Regions from separate parts of the Sphingomonas sorbitolis genome, predicted to be linked through region 3. Evidence: riboswitches for the same ligand, from Rfam matches in the RefSeq annotation. Region 3 holds a riboswitch; each other region holds the start of a gene.
What was found. A riboswitch is a leader RNA that binds a small molecule or an ion and turns the genes downstream of it on or off. The one in region 3 is predicted to bind cobalamin.

Region 1 (5,946 bases), on a different contig from region 3:
ATAATGGCTGATCCCGGCGATCCGCGATGCGGGCAGGATCCGGACCAGCACCGAATCCACGCACGGATTGGTCGAGACGATCCCCCCGCCGCCGCCCGCGCCCGGGGATTGCGCGCAGCCCCCGAGCAGGAGCGCGAGGAGGATCGCCCCGCGCCTCACTTCAGCCGCAACCGCACGCCGCCATACGCCGCGCGACCGTAATTGCCGTAGCCCGCGATCGTCTCGTACCGCGAGTCGGTGAGGTTATCGACGCGGCCGTACAGCGCGATCCGGTCGGTAATCGGCATTTCCGCGCGGACACCCGCCAGCGCATAGCCGTCGAGCCGCACGGTGTTGGCGGCGTCGTCGAAGCTGTCGCCGACCATCGTCACGGTGCCGCCGACCGACAGTCCGAACGCGAACCGGTAATCGGCGTCGACGCTCGCGGTCTGCTTGGGACGGCGCGCGAGGTCGTTGCCGAAATCGCTGCCGATCGAGCGGTTCTCGGTGTCGATATAGCTGTAGTTCGCGGTCAGCGTCAGCGCGTCGACCGGGCGCAGCGCCAAGGTGAACTCGACGCCGTCCGCCTCGGCGCGGGCGATATTGTCGTAGACGCCGAACGGGCGGTCGACGCAGATCGAACCGGCGTTCGTCTGCTCCGCCGGGCTGCAATCGCGGAAGTCGATCTGGTTGCGCGTACGGCGGTTGAAATAGGTCACGCCTGCGCGGACCCGGTTGGCGAGGAACGCCTGCTCGACCCCGACGTCGAAGTTGCGCGCGGTCTCCGGATCGAGGCCGCGGTTCCCGTAGTCGGAGAAGAGCTGGTACAACGTCGGCGCCTTGAAGCCTTCGCCATAGCTTGCGCGGATTGTCGTGCCGGTGCGCAATGCCAGCGCGGCGTTCGCGCCGAACGTGGTGTGGCTGCCAAAATCGTCGTGATCGTCGTTGCGGACGCCGCCGGTGATCGTGAGGATGTCGAGCGGCTTGACGATCAGCTGGCCGTAGACGCTGGTTATCCCGGTATCCGCGAAGGTGAAGCCGTCATTGAAACGGCTGTTCTCGCGCTCAACTCCGGCGACCACGCGGACCTGGTCGAGCGGGCGGAAGTCGCCTTGGTATTCGTAGCGTTCGCTGCGGCCGCGACCGATGAAGGTTGGATCGCTGCCGAAGCTCGGGTCGTAATTGTCACGGTTGATGTCGGCGATCGTGAACGCGACGCGGTTGTTAATCCGCCCGTCAGCGAAGTTCGCGTGCAGCCCTGCGTAACCGTATGCCTCGCGCGTCTTCGAATATTCGGGCGTGTCGGCGAGCACGTAATCGGGGGCCGGGAAGCCGTCGATCTCGACGCGGCTGTCGGCGAAATAGCCGCGCAGGTCGAGGCCGATTCTCGGCGCGAACTCGACGCCCACTCGTCCGGTCGCGCCATATTGGCGATAGCCGTCGCGCTCGGTGCCACTGGCGGCGGACGAGATGCCGTCGGTGCGCAGATAGCCGCCGGTCAGCGAGCCCGACACCGGACCGGACTTGCCCGAGACGCCCGCGCTCGCGAACACGCTGTCGGCATAGCCATATTCGGCGTTGGCACGCGCTTGAATGCCTTGTGTCGGCGCAGCGGTAATGATGTTGACGACGCCGCCGATCGCCTGGCTGCCCCATGGCACCGAGTTCGGCCCGCGTAGAACTTCAATCCGCTCGACCGAGCTCGACAGGAGGTTGCCGAAGTTGAAGCCGCCGCCGGTCGACGAGGGATCGTTGACGCGGACGCCGTCGATCACGACGAGCGTCTGGTCCGCCTCGGCGCCGCGGATACGGACGCTGGTCAGCGCGCCGATGGTGCCATTGCGCGTGACGGTGACACCGGGCGTGGTCGCGAGCAGGTCGGACACCACGGTGGTTTGCCGGCGCTCGATCTCGGCGCGGTCGATGACCGTTACTGCCTGGCCGATCTCGCTCAGCGGTTGCGCGGCGCGGGTCGCGGTGACGACGACTTCGGAAGCGTCGGGATCGGGGATGGTCTGGGCAAAAGCAGGCGCTGCGATCGCCGCGGCGCCGAGCAGAAGGAAGAATTTCGTCATGGGTACGTCCTAAGCAGAACCGCCTGCGACCATTCGCGGGGCGGCCAGACGTCTCTCGCTCGAGGAAACCCGGCTGGACCGGAGCACTCGTCCGCGCCGGACACCCGCCCGCGCAGTGGATCGACCGTGAAAGGCAGGTCTCCTGGCTTCCGGGTCATCGCGCCCACCCCGCCTTCCCAGGTCGAAACCCAGTGGCATATTCGGGGTGGCCGCTATCCGGTCACAGTTGCGGGTACAGCGCCGGTCTTGCGGATTCCCGCGCACCGACTTCCCTTTTGATCCCGTCGCCGGGAACCCTTCACGGGAGTGGCATTAGTCGCACGCCAGACACGGGTCAACGCAGCGCCTACTCATGCTCCCCACCCGGGGCGTGGTTCAGTAGACTCATGGTCTATCGCACCACCCCGGCGAAGGCCGGGGCCCAAGTGGGGAACGGCGATAACCGAGCGCAGTGCCCCGTTATTTCCACCTTTCCAATTGGGCCCCGGCCTTCGCCGGGGTGGTGACTAGTACCAAATGGTGACGTTCCCCGAAATTGTTCTCCCGCGAAGGCGGGAGCCCAGACTGGGTCCCCGCCTTCGCGGGGAAACATGCTGTCTTCGTTTCTCTTGGCAAGCGACGGATCGAATATCAGCGCCCCCCGTAGCGCAGCCCCACCCAGATCGTCCGCGGCGTTGCGCGTTCGACGATGTTCGCGCCGCTGATCCCTGCCTCGACGCGCTCGTTGAGGAAATTCTCCGCCCGAAACTCGGCAACCAGCGAGCCCAGGATCGGCAGCGCGGCATACGCATCCAGCGTCGTCGCGGCCCCAAGCACCCGTGTGTTCTGGTCGTCGTCATACTGCCGGCCGACATGACGCACGGTCAGCGACAGCGCCGCCGCATCGTGCCGCCAGTCGACCGTCCCCGACACCTGGTCGCGCGGGGTCTGCGCCGGTCGCAATCCGTCCAGAGCGGCGGTGATCCCCGAACCCTCGACCTTCGAGTTCGTGTGCGACCACGATGCTTGCACGCCCAGCGGACCCGGTCGATACGACGCATCCAGTTCGAAGCCATGCGCGCGGATCGCGTCGAGATTCTGGCGGACACGGTAGGTGGCGACCCCCGGCAGCACCTGCGGCGGGTTGGTCGTCGTGACGTTGGCGATCGCGTTCTTCAGCCGGTTGTAGAAATAGGTCGCGGCGATGCTCACGCCCGGCGTCGGCGTCAGCGTGACGCCACCCTCGACCCCGGTCAGTCGCTCCGGCGACAGCAACGCGTTCGCCGCGGTCGCGTCGTTGCCGACCCGGAACGGGCGGTACAGTTCGTTGAGCGTCGGCAGTCGCCATCCGCGATAGCCGGCGGCCCGCAGCGTGACCGCCTCGATAGGCTGATACGCGACGCCTGCCCGCCCGGTAGTCTCGCTGCCGTCGCGGTTCGCGTAGCGCAGGTCGGTCAGCGCCGCGCCGGTCGCGAGCGGCCGTTCCGTCAGATAGCCGCCATCGATCGACCACCAATCGACCCGCCCACCTAGGCTGAACGTGAGGTAGCCCGCGACGAGGCTTCCATCGGCGAACACGCCGGTCGTCGTCGTACTCCCGCCAGCTTCCCGCCGCCGCGTCGGCGCCGCGTTGACGAACGTATAGAGCTCCTGCGTCTTGCCGCTCACGTCGCGGATATCCGCGCCCAGCCTGAGCGTGATGCTCTCGCCCAGCGGCGGTGCGATCTCGATCCGCCCGCCAAGCCCTGTCGCCGGCGTATTGTACTGGTTCAGCGACTGGATCGCGGTCGTGCGCGCGGCAGTGATGCTGTTGAAGCTGCTCGCGAACGCGCGCGTCTGCAGATACGCCAGCGCCGAATAGCCCCACGCGCCCCGCCCGATCAGCCGGATGCTCGCATCGGCCCCCTCGCTCTTATTCGCGGTGAAGTCGCTCCCCCGGTCGCGCCGATCGGTGAACGCGCTCGCATTCATCTGCAATTCGGTTTTCGCGCCGATCCCGACGACGGTCCGCAACGCGCCCGACGCCTGCTCGTATGGCGCGGCCCGATCGACGATCCCGCGGCTCTCCGCGACGGTCGGCGTAAAGCCGTCACCGCGCGCGTACGCGCCCGACATGGTCGCAAACCCCGACCCGCGCACCAGCGCCGCCGACCCTTGCGCATCGACCGAATCGCGGCTGCCATAGGCGACGCTGCCCTGGAACGGTGTCAGGTCGTCAGGCGTCGCGCTCTCCAGTTCGACCGTCCCGGCCAGCGCGCCCGGTCCCTGATAGCCGCTGCCACCGCCGCGCGTCACGCGGATGCGCCCTAGCCGCCCCGTCGCATAGGCCGGGAATGCGACCCAGCCGCCGAACGGATCCGCCTGCGGCACGCCGTCGAAGATCAGCAGCGCGCGACTGGAGGCGTTGCCGCCAATCCCGCGCAGCGAAATCCCCTGGCTGGTCGGGTTGGCACTGCGCGAATCCGAACGACGAAACTGCTGCAACCCGGCGACGTCGGCCAGCACGCTCTCCAGCCGGTTGCTCGCATTCGCCTGGATCCGGTCGCGCCCGATCGTGACGATCGAATAGGCGCGGTCGCCGGGTGCGTCGGCCAATCCGCGCCCGGTCACGACGATCTCGGCCGGACTGTCGGCGGCGGGCGGCGGCGGCACGTCGGACTGCGCAAGCACGGCGCCAGGCGACAGCAGGACGCTGGATGACAGGATAGCGGTGGCGGAAATCGAGAAGCGGATCATCCGTGCCGCATGACAGCTTTTCACGATACCGGAAGGTCGGAAACGCCCAGACAGCAAAAAGCCCCGCTAACCCGGAGGTTAGCGGGGCTTTCTATGGTGGGCGTGGCAAGGATTGAACTTGCGACCCCTGCGATGTCAACACAGTGCTCTACCACTGAGCTACACGCCCGCCGGAGCGCTCCACTAGCCGCGCTTATCGCGGGGTGCAAGCGCTCAATGCATGCCGGTGACATTATCCATCTCGAACAGCCGATCGACCTCGGCGACCAGGTCGCGCAGGTGGAACGGCTTCGACAGGACGCGGGCCTGCGGCATCGCCCGCCCGGCCTTCAGGGTGACCGCCGCAAAGCCGGTGATGAACATCACGCGCAGGTCCTTGCACATCTCGCCGGCTTTCTGCGCCAGTTCGATCCCGTCCATCTCGGGCATCACGATATCGGTGAGCAGCAGGTCGAACGTCTCGGTCTCGAGCAGCGGAATCGCCGCGGTCCCGCGGTCCACTGCGGTGACGGCATACCCAGAGCGCTCGAGCGCCCGCGTCAGATATTCGCGCATGACCTGATCGTCCTCGGCCAGCAGAATTCGCAACATCGATCTAAAGTCCTGTTTTCACGCGTACATTGACGCGCTTTCCCTACGCGCAAAGTGGTTAACATTTCCAGATCGATTGCCCGTTCCGACGCGTCGCCCTAGCGTGCTCGCCATGTCATCGCCCCCCTTCGAGCGCTTGCCCCCTTTCGAACACCAAGATACCGCGCCGCCGACCAACCCGGTCGTGATCTCCGTACCCCATGCCGGACGCGACTATCCGCTCTCGCTCAAGACCGCGTTGCGCGTGCCGCTGGCGGCGCTGCTCCCGCTCGAGGACCGGCTGGTCGATGCGGTGGCACGGAGCGCGCGAACGGATCAGGCGATGATTATCCAGCGTCGCGCACGCGCCTGGATCGATCTCAACCGCGGTGAAGACGAACGCGACGCCCAACTCGACGAAGGCGCGCGATCGATCCCGCCCGCGCAACAGTCCGCCAAATTGCGCAGCGGCCTCGGCCTGGTGCCGCGCCGCGTCTCGGGCGCCGGCGACCTGTGGGCACGCCGCTTCACCGATGCCGAAGTGACCGCGCGGATCGTCAACGACCACCGGCCCTATCACGCAGCGGTCGCAGCCGCGTTGCAGGCG
Region 2 (5,946 bases), 210 kb from region 3:
GCGCTGTTCGACGACGGCTATCGCGCGATCGAAGCGCGGAGCGGTTGGCGCGGCTACGGTGTCGTGCCGTGGCTTGCAGACGCGGTACGGTTGCCGAGCGAGGACGCCGTGATCCTCGAACGCCCCTCCGCCGGTGCTCAGCGTCGCGTTACGATCGCCTGCCCGATCACGCCGCGGATCGCCAATTTCGACGACCTCGATCCGCTTCGCCTTGAGCCCAGTGTCGCGCTGGTCATGGTACCGCCGGGCACGCCGATCCCGGACGTCGACATGATCGTGCTCGCGGGATCGAAGGCGACGATCCCCGACCTCGCCTTCGTTCGTGCGCAGGGATGGGACATCGATATCCGCGCGCATTACCGCCGCGGCAAGCCGGTGCTCGGGCTCTGCGGCGGCTATCAGATGCTCGGTCGCAGCATCGCCGACCCCGACGGGATCGAGGGGCCGGCGGGGCGTGTCGACGGGCTCGGGATGCTCGACATCGACACGGTCCTTACCGGCCGCAAGACGCTGGAGCGGGTGCGCGGCCGGGCACAAGGCGCGGCATTCGAGGGCTATGAGATGCACATGGGCGCGACCACCGGACCCGCCACCGCGCACCCGGTCGGCCACCGCGCCGATGGCAGCCCCGAAGGCGCGACGAGTGCGGACGGACTGATCTCGGGCAGCTACGTCCACGGCCTGCTCGCGCTGGCAGAGCAACGCGCGGCGTGGCTGGCTCGGCTCGGCGTCGCGGCCAGTGGACCAGATCATGGCGCGTCGATCGACGCCGCGCTCGATGCGATCGCCGCGACGCTTGAACGCCATGTAGATCTCGATGCGCTACTCGCGCTAAGCGAGCGCGCCGGCCACCGAGAGCGCAACTAGCAGCCCGGTCTCGACGATCTCGATCCCGGCGCCATGCGCGTCGCCGGTCACACCGCCCAGCGTCCGCCGCAACCATGCCGCGACGCCTAACGTGAGCAGCGGTAGGGCGACCAGTGCAGGCACCGCGACCGCCGCGAGCGCAAGCACAAGTCCCCACCCCAGCAGGTCACGCGTTCGGACCGCGCCGGCGACGGCCGCGCCCAGCCCGCCGGGCCGCAGCGGCGGCAACAGTCTCGCCCAGACGAGCGGTCCCATCCTTGCCGCGCACGGCACGAGGATCAGCGTCCAGCCCATCCCCGCCGCGTGGAGCAATACCAGCTTGGCCAGCACCTGACCGACGATCGCGACGACGCCGAAGCTCCCGATATGCGGATCGGCCATCACCGCGAGCAGCCGCGTCCGATCGCCATGCGCCGCGCCCAACCCATCCGCGAGGTCGGCGAGCCCGTCGAGATGCAGCGCCCCCGTCACTGCGATCCAAGCCAGCAACGCAGCGCAGGCCCCCGTCCAAGGATCGACCAGCGTACCCAGCCAGCCGGCCGCCGCGACGATCAGGCCGATCGCGAGACCGACGACAGGGTAGCACCGGATCGCTGCCGCGAAATCCTCTGCCTCGACGTCGACGCCCAGCATCGGCAGGCGGGTGAGGAAGCCGAACGCGATGATCAACCGCTTCATGTCGCCAAGCCGACGATCTGCACGGTCCGCGTCGGGCCCGGCCATATCCGCAGCGACACCAGCGCGGCATAGGGGAGGTCGAACGCCCAGATCTGCCTTCGATCGAACCCGCACAACTCCGCGAGCGCCGCCCGGATCGCGCCGCCGTGCGTCACGACGAGTGTCGAGACCTGCGGCATCGCGGCCAGTGCCTGCGCGACCCGGTCCTGCAACGCGGACCAGCGTTCGCCATCCGGCGGTGGTGACGCATCGGGATCGTCGTAGAATGCGGTCAATTCGGCGGGATCGATTGCCGCCGGGGCCAGCCCGTCCCATGCCCCGAAATCGAGTTCGCGCCAGCGTGGGTCGACCTCGACCGCAACGCCTCGCGGTTCACCGATCGCCGCCGCACAGGCGCGTGCGCGGATCAGATCGGAGGCCTCGATCCGTTCGATCGCAAGACTCTCGGCGCGTGCCATACAGGCGGCAATCCCTCCCTTGGTTACCGGGTCGTCGGTCCGCCCGAGCATTCGCCCCGCCACGTCGGGCGCACCATGCCGCATCAGGTGCAGCATGTACGCGCTCACGCCGCCGAAACGCCCGCCTCGGCGAACGTCGCCATCTCGGCATGCACGGCCAGCGCGGCTCGAATCAGCAATGTTGCGGTCGCAGCGCCGCTGCCCTCGCCCAGCCGCATCCCGAGCGAGAGCAACGGGTCGAGGCCCAATCGCTCAAGCAGAAGACGGTGCCCCGGCTCGGCCGAGACATGTCCGGCAAGGCAATGCGCGAGAATGTCCGGACACGCCGCCGCCAATGTCGCGACCGCCGCACAGCAGATGAACCCATCGAGCATCACCGGCACGCCCGCCTGCCGTGCCGCGACCACCGCGCCCGCGATCGCCGCCAACTCGCGTCCGCCGAGCCGCCGCAAAATCTCGAACGGTGTGGTCAGCGCCTCGCGGTGCAGCGCGAGCCCAGCCTCGACGACCGCGACCTTCCGCGCGATGCCCTCGCCATCGACTCCGGTGCCCGGCCCGACCCAGTCGCTTGCCGACCCGCCGAAGCTCGCCAGGCACAGCGCGGCGGCGGTCGTCGAGTTGCCGATCCCCATCTCGCCGAGTACGACCAAGTCCGGCGCATCCGCTACCGCCGCCGCGCCCGCGTTCAACGCGGCCAGGCACTCGTCCTCCGACATCGCAGGCGCTTGCGTGAAATCCGCCGTCGGTCGATCGAGGTCGAGCGACACGGTCTTAAGTTCAAGGCCCGCCGCCCGCGACAGCGCGTTGATTGCCGCGCCGCCATGCTCGAAATTGGACACCATCTGGGCGGTGACCGAAGCCGAAAACGCACTCACGCCGCGCGCGACGATCCCGTGATTACCCGCAAATACGACCGCGCTGCCACGATCGAGCCGGGGCATCGGGTTGCCCTGCCAGCCGGCCATGAACACCGCTATATCCTCCAGCCGCCCCAGCGAGCCCGGCGGCTTGGTCAGTTCGCCTTGCCGGACGATCGCCGCGGATCGCGCCGCCGCGTCCGCCTGCGGCAAGCCGCGCAAGGCCGCCAGAAACCCGGCGGGCGTCGCGAACGCGGTCATTCGACGACGAAGCCGGCGGGCGGCGTGCGGGTGATGAAATGCCCCTTCACGCCCTGCGGCCATTGCTTGAACGGCACCTGCCCGAACGCGCTCTCACCGTAGAGCCGCGCGTAATCGAGGATCGCGCGCGCGGCGTCTTCGGTCGGTTCGAACCGGCCGAGCACATAGCCGACTTTGGCGGGTGCGCGCAGGTGGATCGTGCAGAAATCCTGGCATGCGAATAGGCACGGCATCTCCTGCACCGCGACGTCGGCATAGGCCGGGTCGCTCTGCTGCACCGTCTTCAGCGCCTGCACGAGCCGCGCGCCGCCGCGCTGGCCCTGCTCGTCGTCGCGCGCATCGGCCGAATGGCGGCACGTGTTGCACGCGACCACCGCGACGCCGTCCTCGGCGGGCTTCAGCATGTCCGTTCCCGAACGGTCGCAGCATTATGTAGATTTGGCATAGGAACCCCTTCGGACAGTCGATCCCGCATTGCACGAAGGGCGAGAGGCGCACGCCTCCAGCCTCCGCGCGACGCGAAGCGATGTCGTCGCTCGGGGTGTTACCCGTCCGTTCGGCGCACCCTGGCCGGACGAAAGACGACCGCGACGGGCAGGTCTCCTGGCTCGCGGGTCAACGCCGTCCGCGCCGCCTTCTCGGGAGTATCCCAATGGCATGAGGCACGATGGCTCGCCGCGTACAGTTGCAGGGGCAGCCGGGTGTTTCCCGTTCCCATTTTCATTTCCCTAAGCGTTGCCGCCTCGGGAAAACCTGTCGCAGGCCGAGCGATACGCGTACGATCGACCGTAGACAAGCAGCCTCTAATCCTCCCCTGACAGGGGAGGTGGCAGCCCGTTTGGGCTGACGGAGGGGTGACCCGCCGTCGTGATCGCAATACCCCTCCGTCTGGCAAGCGCCAGCCACCTCCCCTGCAAGGGGAGGATCAAGAAGTCAGAACTCCACCCCCGCCTGTGCCTTCACGCCCGACCGGAACGGATGCTTTACCTGCGTCATCTCGGTCACCAGATCCGCCAGCTCGATCAACGCATCCGGCGCATTCCGACCTGTCACCACGACATGCGTCATCTCCGGCTTTGCCGCCAACACAGCGAGCACCTCGTCGACCGGCAGATAGTCATACCGCAGCACGATGTTCAGCTCATCCGCGACCACCATCGCATAGGATGAATCGGCAATCATCCGCTTGACCTCGTCCCAAGCCTCGCGCGCCACCGCGATGTCGCGCGCACGATCCTGCGTATCCCAGGTGAACCCCTCCCCCATCGGCTTGAATTCGCACAGGTCCGGGAACGCGTCGAAGATCGCCTTCTCGCCGGTCGCCATCGCGCCCTTGACGAACTGCACCACGCCGACCTTGCGCCCATGCCCGATCATCCGCACCGCCATGCCGAACGCGGCGGTCGACTTGCCCTTGCCCTTGCCGGTGTGGACGATGATCAGCCCCTTCTCGATCGTCTTGCCAGCGACGATCTTATCGTGGACCTCCTTGCGCTTGGCGCTCTTGGCATTCTGCTCGTCGTCGGTCCGCATGATCATGTCCTCTTTTGCTTCCGATGGCGGATCGCGCCGCGCGGCGCTAGAGGACCGAGCATGCTCCGCATCACCGACCTCAAGCTGCCGCTCAACCATGCCGACGAAGCGCTCCCCGCCGCGATCCGCGATCGCCTGCGCGTAACCCCGCGCGACCTGATCCGCTACACGATCGCGAGGCGCGCGCACGATGCGCGCGACAAGATGGACATCCAGCTCGTCTATTCGGTCGACGTCACGCTGAAGAACGAGGACACCGTCCTCACGCGCTTCCGGAAAGATCGCCACGTCCAGCGTACCCCGGACACGGGGTATCGCTTCGTCACCAAGGGCGGCCCGAGCTATACCGGCCCGCGCCCCGTGGTCGTCGGCGCAGGCCCATGCGGCCTGTTTGCCGGGCTCATCCTCGCGCAGATGGGGTTCCGCCCGATCATCCTCGACCGGGGGAAAGTCGTCCGCGAGCGCACCAAGGATACCTGGGGCCTATGGCGCAAGAGCGTCCTCAACCCCGAATCCAACGTCCAGTTCGGCGAGGGCGGCGCCGGCACCTTCTCCGACGGCAAGCTCTGGAGCCAGATCAAGGATCCGCGCCATCTCGGCCGGAAGGTCCTGACCGAGTTCGTGAAGGCCGGCGCGCCGCCGGAAATCCTAACCGAAGCGCACCCGCACATCGGCACGTTCCGGCTCGTCACTATGGTCGAGAGCATGCGCGAGACGATCGAGGCGCTCGGCGGCGAATACCGCTTCTCGACGCGCGTCGACGGTCTCGACATCGTCGAGGACGCCGGCACGCGCCAGCTCCGCGGGCTCCACCTGAGCACCGGCGACTATCTCGAAGCCAACCACGTCGTCTTCGCGGTCGGGCACAGCGCGCGGGACACATTCGAGATGCTGCATGCCAAGGGTGTCCACGTCGAGGCGAAGCCGTTCTCGATCGGTGTCCGCATCGAGCATCCGCAGTCGTGGATCGACGAAGCACGCTTCGGCCCCTGCGCGGGCCATCCGGATCTCGGGGCGGCGGCGTACAGCCTGTCGCACCATTGCAAGAACGGTCGGACCGTCTATAGCTTCTGCATGTGCCCGGGCGGCACCGTCGTCGCAGCGACTTCGGAGGAGGGCCGCGTCGCCACCAATGGCATGAGCCAATATTCGCGCAACGAACGCAACGCGAACTCGGGGATCGTCATCGGCATCGACCCCGAGCGCGATTATCCCGGCCACCCGCTGGCGGGGATCGAACTGCAACGCCACTGGGAATCGCGCGCCTATGTCGCCGGCGGCTCGAACTACAA
Region 3 (5,946 bases):
TTGGGCGAGGTCCTGCGGGACCGCGCTTTCCTCCAGTCCGTGGGTCTCGCGGAAGACGACGTGCATTGCGGCTCAGGCGTCCAGCGCGGCCTTGATGCGGGCCTCGTCGATGCGGTCGTGCTCGGCGATGACCACGAGTTGCGTGCGGCGGGGTTCGCCTGCGCGCCACGGGCGATCGTATTGCGTGCGGACACGCGCGCCGACAGCCTGGACGAGCAGGCGCATCGGCTTGCCGGTGACGGCTGCGTATCCCTTCACGCGAAGGATGTCGGCGCTGCGGGCGAGCGCCTCGATCTTCGCGGTCAGGTCGGCGGGGTCGGCGATCTCGCCCAGTTCGACGACGACGCTGTCGAAATCGTCATGCTCGTGATCGTCCTCGCCATCGTGATGCGAGGGGCGGCTGGCGATGTCGTCTTCGGCAGCGGCGTTGAGGCCGAGGATCACGCGGGGATCGATGATGCCATCGGTAAGGTCGATGACGGGGAGCGGCCGTGCGGACTCTGCGGCGATTACCGCGCGCGCCTTGGCGACGCCTTCGGGGCCGGCGAGATCGACCTTGGTCAGGAGCACGAGATCGGCGCAGGCGAGCTGGTCCTCGAACACCTCAGACAGGGGCGTTTCGTGATCGACGCTAGGGTCGGCGGCGCGCTGGGCGTCGAGCGCGGCGACGTCCGGCGCGAAGCGACCCGCGGCGACGGCCTCGGCATCGGCGAGCGCGATGACGCCGTCGACGGTGATGCGCGAGCGGATTGCGGGCCAGTCGAACGCCTTCAGCAATGGCTTGGGCAGCGCGAGGCCGGACGTCTCGATCAGGATGTGGTCGGGCCGTGGGTCGAGCGCGAGCAGGGTCTCGACGGTCGGGATGAAGTCGTCGGCGACGGTGCAGCAGATGCAGCCATTGGCCAGTTCGACGACGTTTTCGGCCGGGCAATCGGGGATCGCACAACCCTTGAGGATGTCACCGTCGATCCCCAGAGTGCCGAACTCGTTGACGACGACGGCGAGCCGGCGGCCGTTGGCGTTGCGGATCAGGTGGCTGATGAGCGTGGTCTTGCCGGCGCCCAGGAAGCCGGTGACGATGGTGACGGGGACCTTCGACAGGTCTGACATTGCTATTCTCCTCGACGTCTAAAGCACACGCACGCACGACCTTTCGGCCGCACGCGTTCGTCGCTCAGACGGAGTACCGTGCCGCGACCATCCCCTGGATCGTAGCAAGAGCGACCATAACGCTGGCAGGTCTCCTGGCTCGCGGGTCGAGGCTCGACGTACGCCTTCCCAGGTTTCCCCAGTGGCTGCCCTTGCGTGAAGGGCGTGTGCGTCTCGCTCACCGCTTACAGTTGCAGGGACAGCCGCGGCATTGGGAGGACTCCTCCCGCACCGCATTCCCATTCAAGCCCTTTCGGGCACCGGCGCGATCTATGAGGTTCGGTGCAACCGAGCCTCGGGGGTGGGTTAGAGGACTTTCCGCCACGCCGCCAGCTATCCGTGCACGACCTCGATCTGGTCGAAGCGCTTCCAGCGGTAGATGGCGAAGCTCAGGACCCAGCACAGCACGAACAGGCCGATGATCGCGAAGCCCAGGCCGTTGAAGTTCTCGCCGAGTGCGGCTGCCAGATCCCAGATGCCGCCCGTCAGGCCGAGCTTTGCGCCAAGCAGCGCGAGCGTCTCGATCCCGCCGATCGCTATCGCGACGATCGCGGAGATCAGCGTGATCGTGATGTTGTAGTAGAGCTTGCGGATCGGCTTCACGAACGCCCATTCATAGGCACCGAGCATGACGACGCCGTCCGCGGTGTCGACCAGCGCCATGCCGGTTGCGAACAGCACCGGGAGGACGAGGACGATGCCGATCGAGAGACCGTCGGCGGCTTGGCTCGCAGAAAGGCCCAGGATCGCGACCTCCGTGGCGGTGTCGAAGCCCAGCCCGAACAGGAAGCCGAGCGGGGCCATGTGCCAGCTGCGCGTAACGAGCCGGAACATTGGCCGGAACAGCCGCGCAAGCAGCCCGCGGTTGCCGAGCAGCAGGTCGAGATCCTCCTCGACATAGGTCCCGCCGCCGCGGACATGGCCGAAGGTGCGCCAGACCGATCGCAGGATGATCAGGTTCATCGCGGCGATCGTGAAGAGGAACAGCGCGGAGATCATCGTCGCGACCACGCCGCCGACCTGCTTGAACGCCTCGAACTGCGACAGCGCGCTGGCGGTGAGCGCGATCGCGACGGCGGCGATCAGCACGATCCCCGAATGGCCGATCGCGAACCAAAAGCCGACCGCGATCGGCCGCTGGCCGTCCTGCATGAGCTTGCGTGTCACGTTGTCGATCGCGGCGATGTGGTCCGCATCGACCGCGTGGCGCAGGCCGAGTCCCCAGGCGAGTAGCGCGGTGCCGAGCATCAGCGGCTGAGCGTGGAACAGCGAGAACGCCCAGCACCACGCTGCGATGTTGGCCACGATTAGCCCAATGAACATCCAGCCGATGCGCTTGCGTGTCGAAACTCGCGTCGGTCGCTCAATCGTTAAAGTCGTCATGCAATAGCCCCGCAGCGTCCGACGAGGACGGGGACCTGCCGCGAACGGCCGGGCCATGCGACGACCGGACGCCATGAGCGGCCGACGCACGACGCCGATGCGGCCCCCGCCACATGGTCGTCGCTCAGCCAGTGTCACGCAAGCGGCGTTCACCGTGCCTCGGTCACCCCCTGGACCGGGACAAGAGCGACCAGACGCCGGCAGGTCTCCTGGCTCGCGGGTCAAGGCTCGGCGCACCGCCTTCCCAGGCCTTTCGGCCCAGTGGCTGCCCTCGCGAAAAGGGCTCGTGCGCTTCGCTCGCCGCTTACAGTTGCAGGGACAGCCGCGGCATAGGACGGCGAACCGTCCGCACCGCATTCCCAATCAAGCCCTTCCGGGCACCGACGCGATCTAGCGAGCCACCGGTCGAACCGGCCGCTCGGGCGTTGTGCTAGCCGGGTTCGTGCCGGGTGCCAATCGCCCTTTGCGGGTGTCGCCGTCGTTGCCAGCGCAATAGTCCGGTCACGAACAGCGCGATCGGCACGATGCCGGCGATGAAGGCGAGGATGCGCCCTGCCAGCCCGAACGCCTCGCCGCCGTGCAGCGGGTGGAGCCAGTTCATCACGATGTCGCCGCGTGTCTTGGCGAGGCCGTCGCGGGTCGCGAGGATGGCGCCGGTATAAGGATCGAGCCAGACGTTGGTGCGCGGAAAGCGGCGGCTTGGCTCGCCGTCCTGCGCGAGATTGATCCGCGTGGTGCCGGTCGGTGAGGCGGGGGTTTCGATCCAGGCGAGTGCGGCACCTGGAAAGCGGTGCTCGGCGACAGTGACCAGCTGGTCGACGGGAAGGCGGTCTCCGTTCGGAAAGACCATCAGCGGCGGCATCTGATATAGCGGTGAGGCGCGGGCGATTACGGAGCGCGTCTGGTCGGGGAGGTCGAGCATCACCCCGGTCGCGGTGACGACGAGCAGCAGGATCGCGCCGGCCACGCCGATCAGCTTGTGCCAGTCGTACAGCCGCCGGATCGGGGCGGCGTCGCGCTTGAAGCGGAGCGCGCGCCACCAGCCGCCGGGGCGCGGCCACCACGCCCAGATCCCGCTGGCGATCATCAGCAGCATGACGATTCCTGCGATCCCCATGACGATGCCACCGGGTTTCTCCAGTAGCAGCCGGTAATGGAGGTCGTAGATCCAGGTGACGATGGTATCGCCCCAGAAGCCGGTGCGGATCGTCGTCAGCCGCACCGGGTCGATCCAGGCAAGCAGGGGCGCGAAGTCGCGACCGGTGGTTTCCTTGGGCTTATAATAGCGGACCGGGATCGCGCCGCCATCCGTCGTGACTTCGATCCGCCACGCGCCGGTGCGACCCGGATGCTCGCGGTGGAGCGTGTCGACGACCGATTGCCACGATACCGGCCGCGCACCGTTCGGTATCGCGCGCAACGTCGGGCTGAGCGCCGCGTCGATCTCCGGATAGAAGACGAGGATGCTGCCGGTCAGCCCGGCGAACGCGAACAGCGCGCCGATCGACAGCCCCAGCCAGAGGTGGATGCGCCGCACGATCACGCGCAGCGGTGGCCGGCGTGTCATCAGAGCGTCAACCGGACCGCACCGAACAGCGATCTTGGATCCGCCGGTGCGTGGAGCCGCTGCGTGCCGTCGTACCAGACATATTCGTACCGCGCGTTGGCAAGGTTCTTCAGTTGTGCGGAAATCTCGATCGTCGGCGTCAGCTTGTACGCCACCTCCGCGTTGAGCACGACGTAATCGCCGTAGCGTCCCTCGGTATTGGCGGGGTTGAGTTCGTAACTCGACTGGCCGTTGCCCCACGCCGACAGCCGGAGCTTCGAGTTGGGCGTGACGTCGAGCCCGCCCGAAAAGACGTTCTGCGGGACGTGGTCGATCGCATTCCCCGCCTGTGATGGGGTGGCCGGGTCGGGCGTGACGATCCGCGCGGTCTGGTGCGAATAGCTGCCCCAGAGCGTGACGGTGCGGACCGGTTTCAGGTCGAGCTGCAGATCGATGCCGCGGCGGCGCGTCCGGCCGAGATTGTCGACATCGCCCGACGGATCGTTCAGCCGCCGCTTCAGTTCGCCGCTCGCAGTCTGTTGCCACAGCGCGATGCGGGCTTCGAGCCAGCGGCCGCGGGTCAGCTTCAGGCCCGCCTCATAGCCTTCGTTGATCGAGGGCGCGACGTCGGTGGTCCTTGGTGGCACCAGATAGGCACCCGAGCCTGCACCGATCTGGAACGTCCGCCCGTAATTGGCATAGGCGGTGACGCCGGTCACGGGCGTGATCGCGACGCTCAGCTTGGGCTGGCTGATCGTGCCGTAATCGTTGATCGGCGCGGTCGTGCCCGCGAGGCGATTGGTGAAATCGCCGGCGACGCGGTCGAGCCGCCAGGCGGGCGTGATCTTGAGCCAGTCGGTCGGCTCGATCACCGCCTGGAGATAGGTGCCATAGACGGTCAGCCCGAAATCCTGATCGCGCGTCTGGCTGGATAGCGTGCGACGATCGGTCAGCCAGCGCAGGCTTTTGTTGTCCTGCACCTGCACGTCGCCGCCCGCCTCGATCATCAGTCCGTGGAGGAAATCGACCTGGGGATGATAATGCAGCGCGGCGGTCGCGCCATATTGCCATTCCTCGGTCAGGCGCCGCTGCTGCGGGACGCTCGTGGAAAAGCGGACATAGCGATCGTCGTGGAGGCTGCTGGCATAGCCCTTGGCGCTGAACGCAAGCGTGTCGGCGAGGTCGGAATCGAGATGCAGGCTGTATTGGCCGATCCTTCGCGTTCCGCCATCGGTGGCGGACACGGCGTAGGAGCGGGTGCGGTCGGTATAGGCGTCTGCGTCGGTCAGATAGCCGGGTTCGTCGGCGGTCGCGGTCGAGTAGCGGACGATCGCGCCCAGGCGGGTCGACCCGAAATCATAGAACCATTTGCCCGCCAGGTTGAGGCGGTCGAGATCGGCATGATCGCGATAGGCATCGGTCCGGCGGTATCCGACCAGGTAATTCTGACTGAACCCGCCGCGTTCGAGCCCGGCCGAGACCTGGCCGTCGACCGTCCCGAACGCGCCGCCGATCAGCCGCGCGTCGAGGTAATTTCCGCCGATCCGGGTCAGGATGTTGGCGCTGCCGGCGATCGCGTTCAGCCCCCAGCGCGGATCGGCGGTGCCGCGGACCAGCTCGATCGCGGCGATATCGAGCGGCGAGACCATGTCGATTCCGGTCATCCCGCCGGCATTGTCGTTGCTGGGAATGCCGTCGATCATCAGCTTGACCGCGTTGATCTCACCTTCGCCGTTGAACCCACGGATCGAGAAGCGGCCCGAGGTGGTACCCTGGTTGAAATCGGTCAGCACGACGCCGGGCAGCCGGGCGAACAGCTCCCATGTGTTGTCGACCGACTGGCGCTGCGCGATGTCGCCGCCGAGGAT

Region 1: it holds a riboswitch for cobalamin, as region 3 does, so the genes downstream of both, U1763_RS08130 (TonB-dependent receptor plug domain-containing protein) here and U1763_RS01115 (HoxN/HupN/NixA family nickel/cobalt transporter) in region 3, are expected to answer to the same signal.
Region 2: it holds a riboswitch for cobalamin, as region 3 does, so the genes downstream of both, U1763_RS02015 (DUF1636 domain-containing protein) here and U1763_RS01115 (HoxN/HupN/NixA family nickel/cobalt transporter) in region 3, are expected to answer to the same signal.

Annotation. Positions count from the first base shown of each region.
Region 1 is NZ_JAXOJS010000002.1:609,295-615,240, forward strand. It holds gene U1763_RS08125 (ABC transporter substrate-binding protein) at 1-159, opposite strand, end outside; gene U1763_RS08130 (TonB-dependent receptor plug domain-containing protein) at 156-2,054, opposite strand; cobalamin riboswitch at 2,170-2,368, opposite strand; gene U1763_RS08135 (TonB-dependent receptor) at 2,685-4,769, opposite strand; tRNA gene U1763_RS08140 (tRNA-Val) at 4,864-4,938, opposite strand; gene cpdR (cell cycle two-component system response regulator CpdR) at 4,983-5,360, opposite strand; gene U1763_RS08150 (N-formylglutamate amidohydrolase) at 5,473-5,946, shown strand, end outside.
Region 2 is NZ_JAXOJS010000001.1:482,596-488,541, forward strand. It holds gene U1763_RS01995 (cobyric acid synthase) at 1-867, shown strand, start outside; gene cobS (adenosylcobinamide-GDP ribazoletransferase) at 832-1,545, opposite strand; gene U1763_RS02005 (histidine phosphatase family protein) at 1,542-2,099, opposite strand; gene cobT (nicotinate-nucleotide--dimethylbenzimidazole phosphoribosyltransferase) at 2,108-3,121, opposite strand; gene U1763_RS02015 (DUF1636 domain-containing protein) at 3,118-3,525, opposite strand; cobalamin riboswitch at 3,698-3,893, opposite strand; gene cobO (cob(I)yrinic acid a,c-diamide adenosyltransferase) at 4,055-4,660, opposite strand; gene U1763_RS02025 (NAD(P)/FAD-dependent oxidoreductase) at 4,715-5,946, shown strand, end outside.
Region 3 is NZ_JAXOJS010000001.1:268,960-274,905, forward strand. It holds gene cobN (cobaltochelatase subunit CobN) at 1-66, opposite strand, end outside; gene cobW (cobalamin biosynthesis protein CobW) at 73-1,110, opposite strand; cobalamin riboswitch at 1,218-1,429, opposite strand; gene U1763_RS01115 (HoxN/HupN/NixA family nickel/cobalt transporter) at 1,483-2,532, opposite strand; cobalamin riboswitch at 2,715-2,932, opposite strand; gene U1763_RS01120 (PepSY-associated TM helix domain-containing protein) at 2,963-4,099, opposite strand; gene U1763_RS01125 (TonB-dependent receptor) at 4,099-5,946, opposite strand, start outside.